3 regions of the Solibacillus sp. FSL K6-1126 genome follow, and region 2 is predicted to be linked to each of the others. Evidence: riboswitches for the same ligand, from Rfam matches in the RefSeq annotation. Region 2 holds a riboswitch; each other region holds the start of a gene.
What was found. Region 2 has a riboswitch for thiamine pyrophosphate ahead of thiC (phosphomethylpyrimidine synthase ThiC). Riboswitches for the same ligand answer to the same signal wherever they lie in the genome.
Positions count from the first base shown of each region.

Region 1: another riboswitch for thiamine pyrophosphate. It lies ahead of tenA (thiaminase II); the one in region 2 lies ahead of thiC (phosphomethylpyrimidine synthase ThiC).
Region 3: another riboswitch for thiamine pyrophosphate. It lies ahead of thiT (energy-coupled thiamine transporter ThiT); the one in region 2 lies ahead of thiC (phosphomethylpyrimidine synthase ThiC).

Region 1 covers NZ_JBBOPD010000001.1:2,890,662-2,897,639, reverse strand. Annotated here, with positions in the region: gene MHH44_RS14380 (cell wall hydrolase) at 1-220, opposite strand, end outside; gene MHH44_RS14375 (glycoside hydrolase family 18 protein) at 426-1,682, shown strand; gene MHH44_RS14370 (NAD(P)H-dependent flavin oxidoreductase) at 1,804-2,784, shown strand; TPP riboswitch at 2,922-3,020, shown strand; TPP riboswitch at 3,087-3,185, shown strand; gene tenA (thiaminase II) at 3,263-3,955, shown strand; gene thiM (hydroxyethylthiazole kinase) at 3,933-4,676, shown strand; gene thiD (bifunctional hydroxymethylpyrimidine kinase/phosphomethylpyrimidine kinase) at 4,673-5,485, shown strand; gene thiE (thiamine phosphate synthase) at 5,469-6,086, shown strand; gene MHH44_RS14345 (bifunctional 2',3'-cyclic-nucleotide 2'-phosphodiesterase/3'-nucleotidase) at 6,212-6,978, shown strand, end outside.
Region 2 covers NZ_JBBOPD010000001.1:3,364,684-3,371,661, reverse strand. Annotated here, with positions in the region: gene MHH44_RS16790 (hypothetical protein) at 49-282, shown strand; gene MHH44_RS16785 (hypothetical protein) at 307-615, shown strand; gene MHH44_RS16780 (4-aminobutyrate aminotransferase) at 632-976, shown strand; gene MHH44_RS16775 (MBL fold metallo-hydrolase) at 1,004-1,927, shown strand; gene MHH44_RS16770 (serine protease) at 2,237-2,404, opposite strand; gene thiC (phosphomethylpyrimidine synthase ThiC) at 2,426-4,210, opposite strand; TPP riboswitch at 4,361-4,475, opposite strand; cobalamin riboswitch at 4,791-4,971, shown strand; gene cobT (nicotinate-nucleotide--dimethylbenzimidazole phosphoribosyltransferase) at 5,067-6,125, shown strand; gene MHH44_RS16755 (hypothetical protein) at 6,694-6,978, shown strand, end outside.
Region 3 covers NZ_JBBOPD010000001.1:3,692,736-3,699,713, forward strand. Annotated here, with positions in the region: gene MHH44_RS18475 (GNAT family N-acetyltransferase) at 1-334, opposite strand, end outside; gene MHH44_RS18480 (polyphosphate kinase 2 family protein) at 407-1,249, opposite strand; gene map (type I methionyl aminopeptidase) at 1,421-2,173, opposite strand; gene thiT (energy-coupled thiamine transporter ThiT) at 2,364-2,930, opposite strand; TPP riboswitch at 3,061-3,169, opposite strand; gene MHH44_RS18495 (DUF4870 domain-containing protein) at 3,286-3,618, shown strand; gene MHH44_RS18500 (hypothetical protein) at 3,686-3,814, shown strand; gene MHH44_RS18505 (SMC family ATPase) at 3,871-6,924, opposite strand; gene MHH44_RS18510 (exonuclease SbcCD subunit D) at 6,927-6,978, opposite strand, start outside.

The sequences.
Region 1 (6,978 bases), 470 kb from region 2:
CTTTTTGTACCGCCTCAAACGAATAGTTATTGCCCTGTACTTGGAAAATAACCTGCTCGATTGTTCTCACATCATTAAAATCCAGGCATGAAGCAACAGCTCGGTTCACAATTACATTTCCGACATACAGCATCCCTTGTTTTCCTTCACCTTCAGCCTCAGCCCGCATCATTCGTGCCATCAAATCCACATCGGAATCCCGGTATTTTACTCTTGGCATTTTTTCACCTCACTACTATAGTATGAAACAGTCAACCTGGTTGCGCATATGAATGAATGAAAATGTAGAATATTGTTTTTTGTCATGGTTACTTATATATTTCTAACCTATCTTTCCGCATTAATACGGTATATAGTTCATAAATTAGTACATAGGAAAAGGAGGACGGACAATTCAAATTCATGTAGTACAACCGGGAGAATCATTGTGGGCAATCGCACAGGCTTATGGAACAACAGTGCAGAGTTTAGTGGAAGCCAACCAAATTCCGGAGCCGGCCCGGTTAGTGGTCGGGCAAGCATTGGTCGTTCCATTGAAAGGGCAGTATTATATTGTACAGCCAGGGGATAGTTTATGGTCAATTGGTCAACGTTTTCAGGTGAATTATTTAACGCTCGCACAAGCAAATGGCTTGAATCCAGATGCGTTGCTGATGATTGGCACCTCATTGTATATACCGGAACCAACTAAAAGGTCCGCAGAAATTTTGGCATATGTAGAACCAAGAGGCGATGAAATAAGTGATGCGCTGCTCGACCAAGTTCGGGAGGCAAGTCCTTATTTAACGTATTTAGCTATTTTCAGTTTTGAAGCAAGACGGGATGGTTCATTAAAAGCGCCTACAATTAACCCATTACCGGAAATTGCTGAACAAAATAATACAGGAATAGCAATGGCAATCACTAATCTCGAGGATTATCAGTTTAGTGCTGAGCTAGCACGTGATATTTTCCAAAGTGTTGCAGTTCAAAATTTACTGCTGGACAATATCATAGCTGAAGCAAAGCGTATCGGAAATATTTCAGATATCCATTTTGATTTTGAACGGATTGCACGCGATCAGCGGGAAGCTTATAATAATTTCCTCCGAAGAGCTGTAGAACGTATGCATGCGGAAGGATATACCGTTTCTACCGCATTGGCTCCAAAAACGAGAGCCGATCAGCCGGGAGAATGGTTTATGGGCCATGACTATAAGGCGCATGGCGAAATAGTGGATTTTGTTATGTTGATGACATATGAGTGGGGCTATTCTGCGGGACCTCCAATGGCCGTTTCTCCGCTGCCGCAAGTCGAACAAGTAGTACAATATGCATTAACAGAAATTCCTGCAAATAAAATTTTACTTGGGCAAAATTTGTATGGTTACGATTGGACATTACCTTTTGTACAAGGAGGAGATTACGCAGAAGCGATAAGCCCGCAACGTGCAATTGAAGTGGCCAAACGCTACAACGCAGCAATCCAATTTGACTATACAGCACAGGCACCCTACTTTAACTACTATGATGAGCAAGGGCGTTCACATATTGTCTGGTTTGAAGATGCACGTTCGATTCAGGCGAAGTTCGATTTAGTAAAGCGATTAAATTTGCGCGGAGTCGGCTATTGGAAGCTCGGTCTGCCATTCCCGCAAAATTGGCAGCTCATCGGGGCTAATTTTAATGTAGTGAAGAAATAGCAAAAGGAAAGAAAGTCAGATGAAAAAACATCTGACTTTTTGATTGTCATCTAAATTAAGAAGGAGATTTTATTGAAGCTGATGAAGTATTAGTAGTAGCTGAATAAAAGGGGGATTATAGATGGGGAATATTCCGGAAATTTTACAAAACTTACGTATCCCAGTAATCGGGGCACCATTGTTTATTATTAGCAATCCGAAATTGGTCATTGAACAATGTAAGGCAGGAATAGTCGGGTCAATGCCTGCGTTAAATGCAAGACCGGCAAGCCAGTTGGATGAATGGTTAGCTGAAATTACAGAGGAGTTGGCCAGCTATAATGCCAAAAATCCGGATCAGCCGGCAGCGCCATTTGCCATTAATCAGATTGTTCATAAAACAAATGAACGTCTGGAACAGGATATGGAGCTCTGTGTGAAATATAAAGTTCCGATTATTATTACTTCACTTGGGGCACGTGAAGAAGTATTTGAGGCAGCACATAGTTATGGTGGCATCGTTTTCCATGATGTCATTAACAATCATTTTGCAAAAAAAGCGATTCAAAAAGGTGCAGACGGCATCATTGCTGTAGCAACAGGTGCAGGTGGCCATGCAGGTCAGCAAAGCCCATTTGCGCTCGTACAGGAAATCCGTGAATGGTTTGACGGTCCATTAGCTTTATCAGGATCAATCGCGCGAGGACATTCGGTATTGGCTGCACAGGCGATGGGGGCTGATTTTGGCTATATCGGTTCACCATTCATCGCGACCGAAGAAGCGTTTGCTCGTCAAGAATATAAACAGATGATTGTTGATAGTACTGCAGAAGATATTGTATACAGCAATTTATTTACAGGAATCCACGGGAATTATTTGAAAGGTTCTATCATGAACGCGGGGATGGACCCGAGTAATTTAAAAGAAAGTGATCCTTCAGCAATGAACTTTAACGATAATACCGCAAAAGCCTGGAAAGATATTTGGGGCAGCGGGCAAGGAATTGGCGCGATTAAAGAGATTACTTCCACAAAACAATATGTCGATAAACTGGCCGAGGAATATGCTCAGGCTTTTCATGAACTGACTGGTAAAAGATCTGCAGTAACCCATCTACAATAGATGTCAGCGCATCATTAGTAACAAAACTTTTACTAACGATGCGCTATTTTGTGAATTTGTTATTGAACTATTAATTTCGTAATTTTGTGAATTCACTTGCCCGGTTCGAATTAATTTGTTACACTCTGGGTAATTAAATGCATTTGCGGGGGGACACAGCAGTGTTGAGAAGGTTAAAACCTGACCCTTAGAACCTGACCGTTAATACGGACGTAGGGAGCAAAGTACAAGCTATACATATGTACTTACTTTGGCTCCGCGTATATTTTACGTGGAGTCTTTCTTTTGCAAATACACAAGCATTTGATTTGCGGGGGGACACAGCAGTGTTGAGAAGGTTAAAACCTGACCCTTGGAACCTGGCCGTTAATACGGACGTAGGGAGCAATGAAAAGTGGTACGTACACTTTTTGGGGACGTCTCTCTATATGTTGAGACGTCCTTTTTGTGCTTCCGCCAACAAAAAGGAGGAGTAACAATGGGGTTTTGTGAAAAGGTAAGAAAAGAAACGGATTTTTATTGGGAGGCTAGCTTTTATCATCCTTTTGTACAAGGGATTGCAGATGGGAGTCTACCGCTGGAGAAGTTTAAGTTTTATATGTTGCAGGATGCGTATTATTTAAAACATTATACGAAAGTATTAGCTCTTGCAGCTGCAAAAGCGACAACGGATGATGATGTTCAATATTTTCTACAAACAGCAAAGTTTATCCATGATGCCGAGCTTGAGTTGCACCGTACAACGTTTAAAGAATTAGGTGTGACAGCGGATGATTTGGAACAATTCGAACCAGCACCAGCAGCCTATAACTATGTGAGCCATATGTACAATGCAGTGCATAACGGAGATGTAGCAGAAGCATTTGCGGCAATCCTGCCATGCCCATGGCTGTATCAGGAAATTGGGCAAAGATTAAAAGATGCATGCCCCAATATACCTCTTTATGAACAGTGGATTGCATTATATGCTTCCGAGGAGATGCTTCAAAATATTGAAGTACAAAAATCGATGCTAGATCGATATGCGAAAGAACAACCTGCAAAGCTTAAAGTACTACAGGAGCATTTTAAGAAAAGCTGTTATTACGAATGGATGTTTTGGGAAATGCCTTGGACGAAGCAAAGCTGGGAACAAGGAGTGTATGTAAATGAGTCTGCAAGCAATTTATAATAAACAACCATTAGTTCATTGTATTACCAACTATGTTGTCGCAAATTTTACAGCGAATGGCTTGCTGGCGGTAGGAGCTTCACCAGTAATGGCGGATGCAATAGAAGAAGTGGGTGAAATGGCTGCCCAGGCCAATGCTTTGCTTTTAAATATGGGCACTTTGAATGAACGGACAATAGAGTCGATGAAGAAAGCAGGACTTAGCGCAAACATGCATAATACTCCGGTTGTCCTTGATCCAGTAGGTGTAGGGGCAACGAAGTTTCGAGCGGAGACAGCACAACAATTGCTCGACCTTTTAAAGATTAATGTAATCCGTTGCAATATTGGAGAAATGGCGGCTCTGGCGGGAGTGAATTGGGCGTCTAAAGGTGTGGATAGTGGCAAAGGAGATATCGATGTTGCAGTGACTGCCAAAAAGTTGGCTAATAACTATCAATGTATTGTGATCGTAACAGGAGAACAAGATGTTATTACTGATGGGATAAGAGTGGAATTTGTAGAGGGTGGTCATGAAAAGGTGACAAAAATGACGGGGAGTGGCTGCTTGCTTAGTGCCTTTTGTGCAGCGGCGCTTGCAAACAGTAAAGAACCGTTTGATGACTTACTGACGCTACTAAATGAATATAAACAGGCAAGTGCCAATTCTGTTGCAACTATAGGAAATTTCCACACAAATTTCTTGAATGAACTAGAAAATTTAGCGGAGGGACGAAAATGATTACATGTACGATAGCAGGATCGGATAGCGGTGGCGGTGCCGGGATTCAAGCCGATTTAAAAACGTTTCAGGAACTCCGTGTATTTGGTACATCAGTAATCACCGCATTAACCGCACAAAATACTGAAGGAGTGCATGGAATTTTTCCGACAACGGCTGATTTCGTTCAAGCTCAGCTAAAGGCAGTACTTCAAGATTTCGACGTAAAAGCAATTAAGACAGGGATGCTGTTTAGTGCTGAAATTATCGAAGCCATTGTGACTTTACTAAAAAATACGGATATTCCGCTTATCGTTGATCCGGTCATGATTGCAAAAGGCGGTGCCAGTTTGCTAGAGCAGCAGGCAACAACAGCTCTTAAAGAAAAGTTATTGCCGCTCGCAACCGTTTGTACCCCGAATATACCGGAAGCGGAAATCCTGACAGGCTATAAAATACAAACGGAAAAGGATATCGCATCAGCGGCGCATGATTTATTAAGTCTGGGGCTGAAATGTGTTGTCATTAAGGGTGGTCACTTAAACAGTAAGCATGCGACAGATACGGTTTTCATTCGCGGGGTGCAACCATTTAAAATGAAAACCGAGCGGGTGGATACGAAACATACTCACGGTACAGGATGTACATTTTCTGCAGCGATTACCGCGGAAATGGCAAAAGGCAGATCGATAGAGGCAGCCATAATAGAAGCAAAAAAATATGTGCAGCTTGCAATCCGTCATCCGCTTAATATTGGTCATGGGTTTGGTCCGACAAATCATTTCGCCTATCATGAACAGCGGGGGATGTGCGATGTCCATGTCCTTTGATTTGAATAAATATTTTGTGATGGGAACGGCCAATTGTAAACGCGAACCATTGCTTGTTTTGGAAGAAGCTTTACAGGCAGGTATTACGATGTTCCAACTGCGAGAAAAAGGAAAAAATGCATTAAAAGGCCATGCGTATGCAGAGTTTGCCCGTCAATGCCAAAAGCTATGCCAAACATATAAAGTGCCGTTTATTATTAATGATGATGTCGAGCTTGCACTAACATTAAATGCAGATGGTATTCATGTAGGGCAGGAAGACACCGGTATTGAACAATTTAGATTCCTTGCAAAAAATAAAATCATCGGTGTATCGATTCATACGATGGAGCAACTCGAAATGGCCATTGCAAATGGGGCGGATTATGCGGGAATTGGTCCAATTTATGAAACTTCCACAAAAGATGATGCGAGAGCACCAGTAGGGCTGACGTTACTGGAAGAAGCGAAATCTCAGTACACTCAATTTCCTATTGTAGCAATTGGCGGAATCTCTGTTGAAAATAGTTTCATTGTAAGACAAACAGGAGTAAATGGAGTCGCCGTTATTTCGGCAATCAGTCATAGCGATAATATAAAAGAGGCTGTAAATTCACTATAAGTTAAATTCTGTCATATAAGTACTATTTTGATTGGAATAACCTGTACCAAATTACTCTTTTCTACTATTCTGGCAATTTAGTATGATAGTTCTGTTATACACTACAGAATATGGGAGTGAAAGAAATGTTGAAAAAACTATCTGCTTCAGCCTTAACGCTAACACTTTTAGCAAGTGGCATGTCAGCAGTTTCAGCGGCACCAGTCTCTACAAATGAAGATATGACACGTGGGGAGTTTGTGAAGGCCGTAATCGATGCATTGGGGGTAGAGGTCGGTACTGGTCAGTCTGTAAAATTTCAGGATGTACCTGATTCACTTAAGCCTTATATTGAAAAAGCGGTGGAATTAAAGTTAATTAAAGGAAAAACTCCAACTAAATTTGCACCAGACGAAAAACTGACACGCACACATGCATTCCTTATTGCGGCAAGAGGATTGCAGGATAAGGAAACATATTCTGAAAAGGTATTGGATCAGTTTAAAGACGCAAACAAAATTGGACAAGGCAATCGCCAGGAAATGGCGAAAGCGGTAGCAACAGGATTACTGACAGGCTTTGATGACGGAACGATTCGCCCGAATGATTTTGTAACAAAAGCTCAAATGCAAAAAATTCTTCAGCGCTTTTTGGAAGAATACAGTCCGGTAAAGGCAAATACGACGGTTTCTTTACGTATTTTAGGAACGACGGATATTCACACAAATATTGTAAACTATGATTATTATAAAGATACGCCAACGAACAGTTTAGGTTTGGCAAAAACTGCGCTACTAATCGAAAAGGCGCGTGAGGAAAATCCAAATACAGTGCTGTTTGACAATGGAGATGCAATACAAGGAACGCCACTTGGCTCGTATATTCAATCAGTAACGAAATTAAAAGACGGGGA
Region 2 (6,978 bases):
GGAGAATATGTTAGCATAGTAAAATAATAACTAAATTGGAGAGCGGTTATGGCACAAGAGAATTCAAAGGCGATTACTATATGTTTTAGCTTAATCATAGCTCAAATTATTTGTGCAGGTTTTTTGTTAAAAAATATCCAGCTTACTATTAATGCGACTTCAATCGTTGCTAAGTGGTTAGCGGTGATTTCTTTTATTCTGATTTCGTTTTTGTTTATCGTCTCGTTATGCGCAACAATCAAACATTTTAAAAGAACAGACTCGCTGGATCGTCATACATAAACAATTTAAATCAGGGGGATTGTGATGATTGGTTATATTCTATCAGGGTTTTTGTTAATCTTTGCGATTAGGAAATTTTATAAATATAGGGCGACTTTTAAACAGCTGTCAAAAAAGGAATGGCTACAATTTGGTTCAGGTTTTTTATTGGCATGGGCTGGAGCTGTTTTCATCATTATAGGTGGATCAAACATAACGGATATGATTGAAATCACATGGTTAAAAAACCTTTTGGAAATTGGAGTGATTTTGATTGGCTTGGCTTTGGCAGGAATCATTATGAATAAAATCTTGCCGAATAAAATAAAGGAATTTTATTCGGGAGATCAGTGAAACGGGGATAATTAAAATGGATGAAATGATCGGATTTGCAGTAGTTGGAATCATTATTGCATGTTTAATTTATGCTTTAATTAAACAAATTAAAGAGACAAAGCATAGTGGAAACGGCGTTGGCAGTGCGCTGTTCCGTAAACAAATGGCAAGAAAAAATAAAGTGATGACAGCTTCGTTATTTGGAATTCTAGTATTTTACACATTAAATATTGTGAGCATTTTAAATATCGCTTCAACGATTCCAGTTTCAAACAACTTTACTGGCCTCGGGACATGGGTGAGTTTTTTGGTTTACCTTTATGCAAGGATATTAATGAAACCAAAGCAGGTTGATCATAGTAGAAATTTATATAATTAAGCTTTTAAGAAGTAGGAGAGTGCTGCGATGAGAAAACGCTTTTCCAATTTAGATCAAAATGATCGGCTCGGGACATTTAAAGATGTGCTGAAGTGGCAGCGGTCAAAGCAAAAGAAAGTCGTCGATTATGAAGTACCGCAGTGTGAAGAAAAGCAGATTGCGTTTCTAAAAAATAACCGTACGGAGCAGTCTGTTACGTGGATTGGCCACTCAACCTTTTTAGTCCAAAAAGAAGGGCTCAATATCTTAACAGACCCGGTTTGGGCATTTTGGATGGGTGTGGCGAAACGGTTAACCGAGCCGGGATTACGGTTAGATGAGCTGCCAGAAATTGATATCGTACTTATATCGCACGCACATTATGATCACCTGAACATACCGACGCTAAAAAAGCTGAAAAAACGAAATCCCAATCTCCTATTGATCATTCCAGAAGGGCTCGGTTATTTAATGAAGCGTCACAAGCTGCACCATTTTATCGAACTTTCATGGTACGAAAAGCATGAGGCAGGACCGCTTGAAATTCATTTCGTTCCCGCTCAGCATTGGACAAGACGCATGCTTTGGGATACGAATACATCGCATTGGGGCGGATTTGTACTGCAAACGGCGTCAGATGCGCAAAGCATTTATTACGCTGGAGACAGCGGGTATTTTCCGGGATTCAAAGATATTGGCGAACGCTTCAACATACATACAGCGCTAATGCCAATCGGTGCATATGATCCGGAATGGTTTATGCATGCATCCCACGTGACACCGGAAGAAGCAATCCAGGCGTTTTGTGATGTCGGAGCAAAAGTATTCATCCCGATGCATTACGGTGCGTATATGCTGGCAGATGAGACGCCAAAGGAAGCGATAGACCGGCTGCATTTTCATTGGCAAGATGCGAATTTAGAAAATGAACAATTAAAATCGTTAGCGATCGGGGAGACCTTTCGAATGTAATTGGTGGTTTGTTAAACGCTTTGAAAGATTATCATCAGCGCAGAACAGCAGAATTCAAATTTGTGATTTTCATATTCGGAAAAAGGATTATTGCCGTGTTTTGTATGTTGAGGCAGGCAAAACGAAATTGAAAAGGAAGAAATGGCCCTCAATGAAAAGATTGATCCAGCATTTCCAGAAGGAGATGGCACGACAAAATTCACCCTCTAAACTATCTTTACTTGTTAAAGTTAAAAAACCTTGCCTTAACAAAATAATTAAGGCAAGGTTTTTATGGAATCTCTTATTTCTTATGACACTTTTTATTTACTAATAATATAAAACATTTACTTTATTACACTTGATACATTTTTCATGATATTGATTTCCTTTAAAATGATGATCACAATTTTGCTGGATTTCTTTTAAACTTTTCTCCAAAACAGCAAGGTGAGTTTTGAGCTGATTAATTTCCTCTTCAATTTTTCCGACCTTCATCCTAATGCCCCCTTAAGAAAGTTACTGATATATGTTACCACCAGATTGCTTAAACTGTTCAGCTTTTTCTTTCATACCTATTTCAATAGCTTCCTTCGTATCAAGTTCTTTTTCTTTTGCAAAATTACGAATATCTTGAGAGATTCTCATACTGCAAAATTTAGGTCCACACATAGAACAGAAATGTGCTGTCTTTGCACCTTCAGCAGGTAAAGTTTCATCATGATATTCGATTGCACGTTCAGGATCTAAAGATAAATTAAACTGATCTCTCCAACGGAATTCAAAACGAGCTTTTGATAAGGCATCATCTCTTTTATGTGCTCCTGGATGCCCTTTTGCCAAATCAGCAGCATGTGCAGCAATTTTATAAGTGACAACCCCTACACGAACATCATCTCTATTCGGTAAACCTAAATGTTCTTTTGGCGTTACATAACAAAGCATCGCTGTCCCATACCAACCAATCATTGCAGCTCCAATAGCAGATGTAATGTGATCATAGCCAGGAGCTATATCAGTTGTAAGAGGGCCTAAAGTATAGAAAGGAGCTTCCTTACAAACTTCCAGTTGTTTGTCCATGTTTTCTTTTATAAGGTGCATTGGCACGTGTCCCGGTCCTTCAACCATAACCTGTACATCATGCTCCCAAGCAATTTTTGTTAGTTCTCCAAGAGTTTCTAATTCCGCAAATTGAGCTTCATCATTGGCATCTGCAATGGAACCAGGACGTAAGCCATCCCCTAAAGAGAATGAAACATCATAAGTTTTCATGATTTCACAGATTTCTTCAAAGTGAGTATATAAAAAATTTTCTTTATGGTGGTGAAGACACCATTGCGCCATAATAGATCCACCTCGGGATACAATACCTGTTAAACGTTTTGCTGTTAACGGAACATACCGTAAAAGAACACCAGCATGAATGGTGAAGTAATCCACCCCTTGTTCGGCTTGTTCAATCAATGTATCACGGTAAACCTCCCATGTTAGGTCTTCAGCAACACCATTTACTTTTTCTAGTGCTTGATAAATAGGTACGGTACCGACAGGAACAGCCGAATTTCGAATAATCCATTCCCGTGTTGTGTGAATGTTTTTACCTGTTGATAGGTCCATAATATTATCAGCACCCCAACGTGTTGCCCATGTCATTTTTTCAACCTCTTCTTCGATGGAAGATGAAACAGCAGAATTGCCAATATTCGCGTTAATTTTTACATGAAAGTTACGACCTATTATCATGGGCTCTGATTCTGGATGGTTGATATTAGAAGGAATAATCGCTCGACCCTTTGCAACTTCATCCCGTACGAATTCAGGTTTCATATTTTCTCTAATTGCGATAAATTCCATTTCAGGCGTGATAATTCCTTTTCGTGCATAATGAAGTTGTGTAATATTTTTCCCTTTTTTAGCCCGTAACGGTTTCCGCTTTAAACCAGGAAACACGTTATGATTAGTACGAGGATCGTTTTTATCTTTATAACCATTATCCTCAGGCTTAATTTCACGACCATCATATTCCTCCACATCGCCACGTTCTTGAATCCATGTACTGCGAAGGGCAGGGAGACCTTTTGTAATATCGACAGAATAATCAGGGTCTGTATAAGGTCCGCTGGTGTCATACACACGTACTGGAGGATTTTCCTCTTCTCCAAACGTACCAGTTGTCGGGCTTAACACGATTTCACGCATTGGAACCTTAATGTCAGGTCTAGAGCCTGTTACATATACTTTATTGCTACCTGAAAAGTTAGACATAATGGAAATACTTTGTTCGTTTAATGAAGATGGTGACATTGACATAATAAATCTCTCCTTTTTTGAATATAAGGACAAGAGATAGAGCACAACAGTGAGGAGCTTAAAAAAGCTTATGAAGTACATAAAAAAGCCGGTGTCCAATAAATGGTCGGACCCGGCTAATATGTATACAGAAGTAGTATTACTATAATACGATGCTAACTTCCCCACGCTGGTATGATCCAGATCAGGTCCCAAGAGTCAAGAAACTTCAACGTGTTTCATTCTCAGCCCAACTTATTGGACTCCCCTAGTTATTTCTATTCAATTTTATATTAGTATACATGAAACTTCATTGAGATAAAAGGGAAAATTCAGAAAAGTATTTATTAGATGAATTACCTTACCGGATATTGATATCGTACTCATTTCGCATGCACATTACCAACCTCTGCATTTCTCGACGTTAAGAATATTAAAGAAACAAAACCCGAACGTATTATTATTTCTGATGAGTCAACATTTTCAGGAGGTGGACTTTTTTTATATTTAAGGAATTCTGAATCAGAAAGCGTTTTAATTCCTGCTTATTGAAAATCATCCTTGACGAAAAAAGCCATTCGTCATAAAGTAATGTTAAATTCATCAAGCATTAGGTGCCCGTTAAGGGAGAATAGGGAATAAAGTGAAAAGCTTTAGCGTAATCCCAACACTGTATAGAGGAGTTGCATAGCAAAACCCACTGGATTTACATTCTGGGAAGGGGCTATGAAATTGTGAATCTGAGCCAGGAGACCTGCCTAAGTATGCTTACTATTTATAGACACTGGATATGTCTGTAGTTTATTTGTTATCGAATAAACTGCAGGCTATTTTTATTGTCAAAAATACATTTAGATAGGGGAAACGAAACATGCAATTATTACAGCAAACAATTGATCAGATTCAAGGAATCGACCGAAAAATGGAAGAAAAAGCACGTACGTACATAGACTCTTTAGCCAAACCACCACAAAGCCTAGGGAAGCTCGAATCACTAGCTCTGCAAATCGCCACAATTACGGGTGACCTTGCGCCTAGAATCGATAATAAAGCGGTGATCGTCATGGCTGCGGATCACGGGGTGTATGAGGAGGGCGTAACGCCAAATCCGCAAAGTACAACGGTTTTCCAAACATTATCATTTCCGAAAGGGACGACAGGGATGTGTACGATTGCGAAAATTTCGAATGCACAAGTCATTCCGGTAGATATCGGTGTAAAAGAAGATTTACCTCAAGATGCTGGGGTAATCATTAAAAAGGTCAAATACGGGACAGACAATATGGCGAAAGGTCCAGCAATGACCCGAGAAGAAGCGATTCAAGCGATTGAAGTAGGAATTGAAGTCGCAACAGAAGCGATCCAAAATGGTATCAATCTCATTGGTACCGGGGAAATGGGTATCGGGAATACGACACCGAGTGCTGCGGTGCTTTCAGTGCTTCACGGCTGTGATCCGCTGGCAGTAACGGGCTTTGGAGCTGGTGTCGGAGCTGGCGGTATCGAATATAAAGCCGAAGTCATTCGAAAAGCGATTACCTTGAACGAGCCAAACGCCGAAGATCCGATTGATGTTGTAGCAAAAGTAGGCGGACTGGAAATTTGCGGGATGGCCGGAATCTTCCTTGCAGCTGCAGCAAATCGTGTACCGGTCGTTGTTGACGGGTACATTTCAACGGTTTCCGCATTAATCGCCTCTAAGTTAAATCCGAATGTGAAAGCGTATTTGATTCCGTCACATTTATCGGAAGAGCCGGGTGCAAAAATTGCAGCTGAGCTTCTAGGATTAGAGCCAATGCTGCATATGAATATGAGACTTGGAGAAGGTTCGGGTGCTGCACTAGCATTCCCGATTCTAGATGCAGCATGTTCGATGATTACAAATATGGTGACGTTGGAGGAAGCGGCAGCGCTTTTAGTAGCCAAGTAGAAAAATCTTCAAGACATGAAATTCGTAAAATAAAATTACGTAAACGGGCTACATTTAAAGTGACAGGAACTTTTAATGTCGCCTTTTTTATGAATTCGGTATTCCATAGAAATAAATGGAGTTTTTCAGTCTATTCCATTTGTTTTACCAGTAAAGTACCAAATAAGCGGAACTATTTTGTTTTATTGAGTAAGTAAAGAAATCATAAAGAAAAGCCCTATCCAATCCGCTGAAAATGTTATGTGCGACCAAAACATTCGGGGAATGAATAGAACTTGATTTAATTTTACAGAAAATTCAGTGAAATGCAAGCAATTGTCCTGTCATTTGCATTCCCTCCGTAATATCCTATATTAACTAAATGTAAAAACGTATTCGAATTGTTAATAATAACTAAAAAAGTGCTTTTTGAATGAAACTTGGAATAAAGTAACCGGTAAATAGGGTAAGGAAAAGTAAGGCCAATAAAAAGGAGAGGCGGGAGGGGCATTAAGAGAAACGGGGTGATCACTATTTCTCCGTATGTGAAAGGTCGTTTTTGAATATATTCGAAAAGGATGAGGATAATATGAATCAAATTTTCAAAAAAGATGAGTTTATTATTATTCCTTTTTATAAAGGGCGCAAGCAGGAATTTATGGTCGTCAATACGAAGAAGGAATTTAAAAATGGACATACGCACTTAAAGTCATTTAAGATGGCCAAGTATTTGATCAATCTTGCGCGTTGCCAAAAAATCAATTCCGGATTAAGACCATATTTATTAACAAGCCTTACAAGAATATCGGCAGACCGTGAATATATTCAAAAATTAGAAGAGCTTCTAGCCGTGAAAAGAAGTAAAGGGTCAAAA
Region 3 (6,978 bases), 330 kb from region 2:
CAATTCCTCTACCTGTAAACTTCTCATCCATCGAATAGCCGATAAAACCGCTTGAATAAGGTAAACGTTTAATTGAATAGAGAGAAATATGCCCGATTAACTGACCTGTTGCATTATAAAAAATGCCGAATGAAAACTCCCTGTTCGACTGCAGCAAATGTATGCTTTCTAAAATTTTATTGTACTGTACTTGTTCTGTATAAAATTCATCGTGATGTAATGGCTCAAATTCGGACCAATACATTTTATTGTCATTTAATAATTTTGCCAATCCTTTCGCATCCGACGGGGTAAACGTACGAAGCGAACATTGTTGCCCAATAAGTTGAACCATTGGACCCTCCTTCTTGTGAAATAGCTTGAATAAGCTTTTCATTGAACCACCTACATTTCATTTCAAAGCTTGCTACCGTTTTTTCAACTTTTTCTTTTTTGATTTTACAGGCTTTGGTATTATATCTATAAATTCCGATTTTTCTTTATGTGCAGTTGTTTTATTACCGCTTTCGAAAATGTTCGTGAGCTTTAATCCGCGCTTTGTAACTTCTTTTTCTATATGGGTAACTACTTCTTTAAGTACTTGAACACGTGCATAGTTTTTGTCGTTCCCCGGAATTAAGTGCCAAGGAGCGTTTTCCGAATCAGTTTTTTCAAACATTTCATCGGCTGCCTCACAATATAAATTAAATTTATCACGGTTCCGCCAATCTTCAGCCGTCAATTTCCATGATTTATATGGATCAGCTGCTCTTTCATTAAAACGTTTAAGCTGTTCATCCGAATCGATATGAATCCAAAACTTTATCATTATATAATCTTCATCTGTCAATTGCTTCTCAAAACTATTTATTTCTTCATAAGCACGCTTCCATTCTGCTTCTTCAGCAAAACCCTCTATACGCTCCACCAGCACCCGACCATACCAAGAGCGATCAAAAATCGCAATCTGGCCATGCTGCGGCAACTTTCTCCAAAAGCGTTGCATATAATGATAGCGCATCTCATGGGGCTGTGGGGCAGAAATTGGCCATACCATTAACCCACGCGGATCGATACGCTCTGTTAAACGCTTAATCGCTCCCCCTTTTCCTGCTGCATCCATTCCTTCAAATGCAATAATAAGGCCAATTTTATTATTAAATAAAAATTGCTGGGCATTTAGCATTTCATATTGCAAAGCTTTCAATTGCTTCTTATAGATTTCCTTCTCCAGTTTTTGCGATAAATCCACATCTTGTAGCTTTTTCAAATAGTGCTGCCTCCCCTATTCCATTTATTATGTATATTTTACTCGAAAGTGTATGGAATTGGTAATTGTTGCGGTTATTTATTTGAATCATTTGATTATTTTATGTTGGCATCCTGTTTTAATAGAACAAAAAAACGCGGGCGCACTTATATATGCACCCACGGTTATAATTTAGTCTTCCAATGTTGTTAAAATAATTGGTTTATCTTTTGTTACAATAATCGAGTGTTCGATCTGGGCAACTAATGATTTATCCGGTGTAATAAATGTCCAGCCGTCACCTGATTCTACGATATGCTCAGCCTTCGCCGAAATGAACGGCTCTACCGCCAACACCATGCCTTCTTTCATGATTGTCGTATCCCAAGCATCGTAATAGTTCAATACATGGTTTGGTTCTTCGTGTAATGATTTACCTAAGCCGTGTCCTGTTAAGTTCATAATTACCGTCAACCCGTGATCACGTGCTTCACGCTCTACTGCTTTACCGATCTGATTTAATTTCGAACCTGCTTTAACCTTTGTCATCGCACGGTCAAATGCTGATTTTGCTACAGAGCAAAGTTTTTCTTTATCTTCATAACCTTCACCAACAACAAAAGAAATACCTGTATCTGCAAAGTATCCGTTTAAAGAGCCCGAAACATCAATGTTTACGATATCGCCGTCCTGAATAACCTTGTTCCCTGGAATGCCATGTGCAACTTCGTGATTTACTGAAATGCATGTATATCCCGGAAAATCGTATTCGCCTTTAGGACCAGAAACCGCGCCTGCTTCCGCAAACATACGGCCTGCAATTTCATCTAATTCTTTCGTTGTCACGCCAGGTACTGTCGCAGCTTTCATTGCCTCGCGAATTTCAGCACAAATGCGTCCAATTTTTTTAAACGCTTCTATTTCTTCTTGTGTAGTAACAATCATGTGTAACTTCCTTCCTCTTAAACAATGTCTACCCTTAACTATAGCATACTTAATATCGGTTGTAATTGTTCAAGGATTTTAAAATTATTTGGATTTATGATCAAATTAATACGACATTGTACAATAGAAATTAGAAAAAGCTTGCAACGGGAAAATAATCCCTTACTGCAAGCTTTGAGTTTTCAATTCATTATGGTGTTTGTGCTTTTTGGAGTAAACGGGGTGCAGATGTGAATAATATAACTGCAATAACCGCTGTAATTATTGTTGCAGGTACCATATAAGTACTGTTATAAATTATTGAGTAGATCCACACATTATCATCGCCTGCGTACTCTTTAAAGAACACGACACCTGCGAGCAAGTGCGAAACAAATCTTAAAGCTCCGCCTATTAGAGCTCCTATTACGATATAAATTGCCATTTTTAGTTTATTGAGTGATTGTGTTGCCTGTAATAATGGCTTTCTTACAATTGCCGCTAACCCTACTACTGTAAATGCAAGACCGTAATCTAAAATCGCCTGAAGCCAGTGTACTATGTAAGCGCCGAACATCATTTGCATAACGCCGATCAGCAAGCCAGTTGCAAGTCCTGCTGTTAGTCCCCAACGAATGGCCATTAACATAATCGGTACCATAACAAAGCTGATTGACCCGCCCTGTGCCCACATTTTAAAAGATACTTGGTCCAATACAAGTCCGATGGCAGCAAATATCGCTATCTCCACCATCATCAATAATTTTTTTCTGTCCATAACAATTCCCCTTTCTTTTCTCCGATGTAACAAAAGTGAAGAGGGATAGAATGGAACTTTTACTTCTTCTAGATATTTAGAAAAAGCAAAAAACGATAATCAGGACAAAAGCCTGACTATCGTTTGAACAGTCGGATTCTATCCACATCCCTACGCAAGTGCTAACTTACAGGTTCAAAGAGTCAGTGCAATCCCGTGCACAATCTCAGCCGACTTTCTCGGCACCCCTTGTGGTACATCTAAATTTTTATTGTTTGAACATGCTCATTGTAACGAATATTTCTACAACTTTCAACAGCTATTATTTTGAAACGTACTAGAATTACATATAATAGATACGAAGGAGTGATAAATGATGGATCAATCGAAAGGTTTAAGTGCACTAAGCTATTTGAGCTTTTATTTTGCACCGTTTATTTTACCGGTAATTATATTTATCGTTACGAAAGATGAAGCCGTTAAAGGCCATTCTAAAAAAGCTTTTATTTCTCAACTTATTCCAATACTGTTAGGGATTTTGTACATGATTTACTTTTTCACTTCCGTTCTTTCCTGGAATAACACTTTGACAGTGAGCGTGCAGGATTTCTTTATTAGTTCACATTTTATCGGATTTATTCTTTTAGTCCTTATTACGTTTATTCTGGCGATTTGGAATCTAGTCCAAGCGATTAAAGTTTTACGTTAATGTTTATGATAGCTCCTTCTTTGGGTATATTTTTTATACGAAATGTATTCGTTAAGGAGTGTATATCATGAAATTAAATAAACTCATTAAAACCGCAATTAAATATGGACCGATCGTGTACCCGATCATTAAAAAAATGATGGATAAAAAATCTGCACCCCAACCAGCAACTACACGACGAACGCCAAAACGTTAACGCAGAAAAACACATTTCGCACTAAAACTCGTGTGAAATGTGTTTTTTGTTGTCTTTTATTTAATAATAATTTCGGTTTTACTGTAGCCTTCTTTAAGCTTTTGGACTTGTAAAATGGCAGGCATTGCTGCTTTTAATTCGGCCACATGGGAGATGACGCCGATTAAGCGGCCTGTTTGCTGAAGATCGATCAAAATATCGATTGCCCGTCTTAACGCCTCCTCATCCAATGTACCGAAGCCTTCATCGATAAACATCGTATCGATATGCACACTTCCTTGAACACTTTGAATAACATCGGCCATTCCTAATGCTAATGAAAGTGAGGCATTGAATTTTTCACCGCCGGACAATGTTTTTACATCCCGCGTTTGTCCTGTATGGCTGTCATATACATCGATACTGAGCCCGCTCTGTGCATTTCCTTCTTTACGACCTGTCGATTTTAGGAAGTATTGACCATTTGATAGGACACGTAAACGTTCATTTGCCGCATGGGTTACTTTTTCCAAATAACCAATTTGCACAAACCGCTCAAATGAAATTTTCGAATCGTTTTGTCCGCGGATTAAATTATAAACATGCTCCACCTGCATCAGTTTCGCTTTATAGCTTTCGATCTGCTGTGCAGATTGGTCAAGTTTTTCGAGGGTTTCCTCACATTGCTCCACATAGGACTGGGTTAATGTAATTTTAGAATACTGTGCCTCGATTTGCTCATTCAGCTCATGAATCTGTTGCTCACTTGCCGTTAAATCAGCCCGTTCTTTTCCTTCGAGCAAAGGTTCTTCCTCGGCAATTTGAACAGATAATGTATGAACATTTTGCTTGTAAGCTTCAACTTCATCCTGAATTTGCTGCTGAACATTTAATGGCAGTAACGCATTCTTATATGTTTCCAAGTCAAAACTTTCTTGCTGCAATGCTGTATCAAACGCTTTTTGCGCTGAAAGAGTCTCCTGCTGTTTTTCTGTTACAAGGTTTTGTGCATGTAGATGGTTCACTTCACAAGATTTTTCATCTAATTGGATTTTTTGCATTGCCTCCAGTGCACTTTGAATTGCACTTTTTAAATGGCGGTGTTTTTGCTGCTGGCTGGCCAATTCTTGTGTTACTTCATCCAATGTAGAAAACTGAGGCAATAATGACTGCTCACTTTGCTCAAGCTTCCCTTTTTCTTGTGCATATTGTTTATCGATATCGACTACATATTGCTGCCCTTTTTCAATACGGCCTTGCAGCACTTCTTTACTTTCAATAAGCTGTGCCATCGTTTTCTTTTCAGTGATGAGCTGTGCCTGCTGCTGCTTTTGCTTTGTCAATTGCTCAGTCAGTTCGGCCAATTGCTGTTCATAATAATGTAGTTGTGAAAGCTCAACGTTCAGTAACTCTAGAGCACTTCTTTTCTGTTCCAATGCTGCCTTTTCTACATCCAATTTCGAGTTGACCTGGTAAAAGCTTTGCATAGCACGGTCGCCTTCTTGACGAAGATGTTCCAGTGCATTTTCATCAATGGTAAACGCTTCGCTATTATGAATGGCTGGATGCTCCGTGCTCCCACATACAGGACATGCTTCCCCATGATGTAATGAAGCCGCTAGAAACGCTGCCTGATTGCTGCGTATTTGCTGCTCCATATTTTGCAGCTTCTGTTGCGCTCCATCGGCAATTTGTTTCTTATCAGCAAGCTGTTTCACTAAAGTTTCTATATTCATTTGTATTGCAGCCACTTCTTTTGCCATTTCAATTTTTCGTGTTAATACAGCCTGTGCTTCATACGTTTCATGGTACGTCACTGTCGCATCTTCCAGCTCATTTATAATAGCCTGCTGCTGTTGGTGTTTTTCTTTTAAAGAAGCTGCTTCCTTTTGGAGCTTATCAAATAATTGCTTTGCGTTTTTCTGGTTTTCTGAAAGCTTTGCCACCTTTTCCCGCTGCGTATTAATCGATTGATAAATCGGGACAAGCTGTTCAAGCTGTGAAATTGATTTCGTAAATTCATCCAACAGTGGCTCATGCTGCTTTTGCTCCTGATAGTGATTTGTCGCCTGCAGAAGTTGTACCTGTGCACGTTCATAGTCAGCCTTTGCTTTCTGTAAGGAAACTTCCGCTTGTTCAAGCTGCCGTTTTACCTTCTCATATTCACGTTCTAAAGGTTCTATTTGATTAGCCTTTTTTGCAAGTACAAGTTTCTGTTGTTCTGCTTGTATTTTATCCTTTTGCTGCAGCAATTCATCGAGCCGGGCTTTCCTGATTAAAAACTTTTCAATTCGCTCATTTAACAGCCTTTGCTCATTTAATGATTTAACTAACGTTTGTAAATGCGTTTTTGAGGCTGCATATTGTCCTTTTAATGCAGCACATTGCTCTTCATAAAATTGCTGTTCTGTTTCCAATGCCGTTTTTACTTGATACAGATTAATGACATCATTGTTCAGAGCTGTAAACAGTTCCGATTCTCTGTGCGGGAGGCGGGACCGAATATCATGAATCGTATTATCCTGCTGCATCCTTGCTTGTTCATAATGCTTTTCAGCAATATTCTTTTTCTCTTTCAGCAGTTCCACCATTTTCGTAAAGCGTTCCGTTTTAAAAATTTTTCGGAAAATCTCTTCTTTATGCTTTGATTCCGAAGTGAGGAGCTTTTGAAATTCTCCTTGTGGCAGCATGACGATTTGATTGAACTGGGACTGTGTTAAGCCGATCAGTTCTTCAATTTTCGACTGAATGAGCTTCACTTGAAACTTCTCTACAGCGGGCACAATGACCCCATCCGTAATTTCAAAAAACTCGCGCTTTGCACTTGCCCCGTCATGACCAAATTTCCGCCAAATACGGTAAAGGCGACCGCGTACTTCAAATTCCAGTTCGACTTCCGTATCAACTGTTTCATCCGCAAAATCACTGCGCAAAAACAGCGACTTTTCCCGATCCTCACCACTTCCAGAATCATAAAGCGCAAACGTAATCGCATCAAAAATAGTCGTTTTTCCCGCGCCCGTTGCCCCGGAAACGACAAAAATTCCATGTTCATGGAGTTTTGTAAAATCAATGACTTCTTTTTGATGATATGGTCCAAATGCTGTCATCGATAATTTTATTGGCTTCATCGTTACAGCACCTCCTGTTTTTCACGTTCATTTTCGATTAGCTGCTCTAAAACA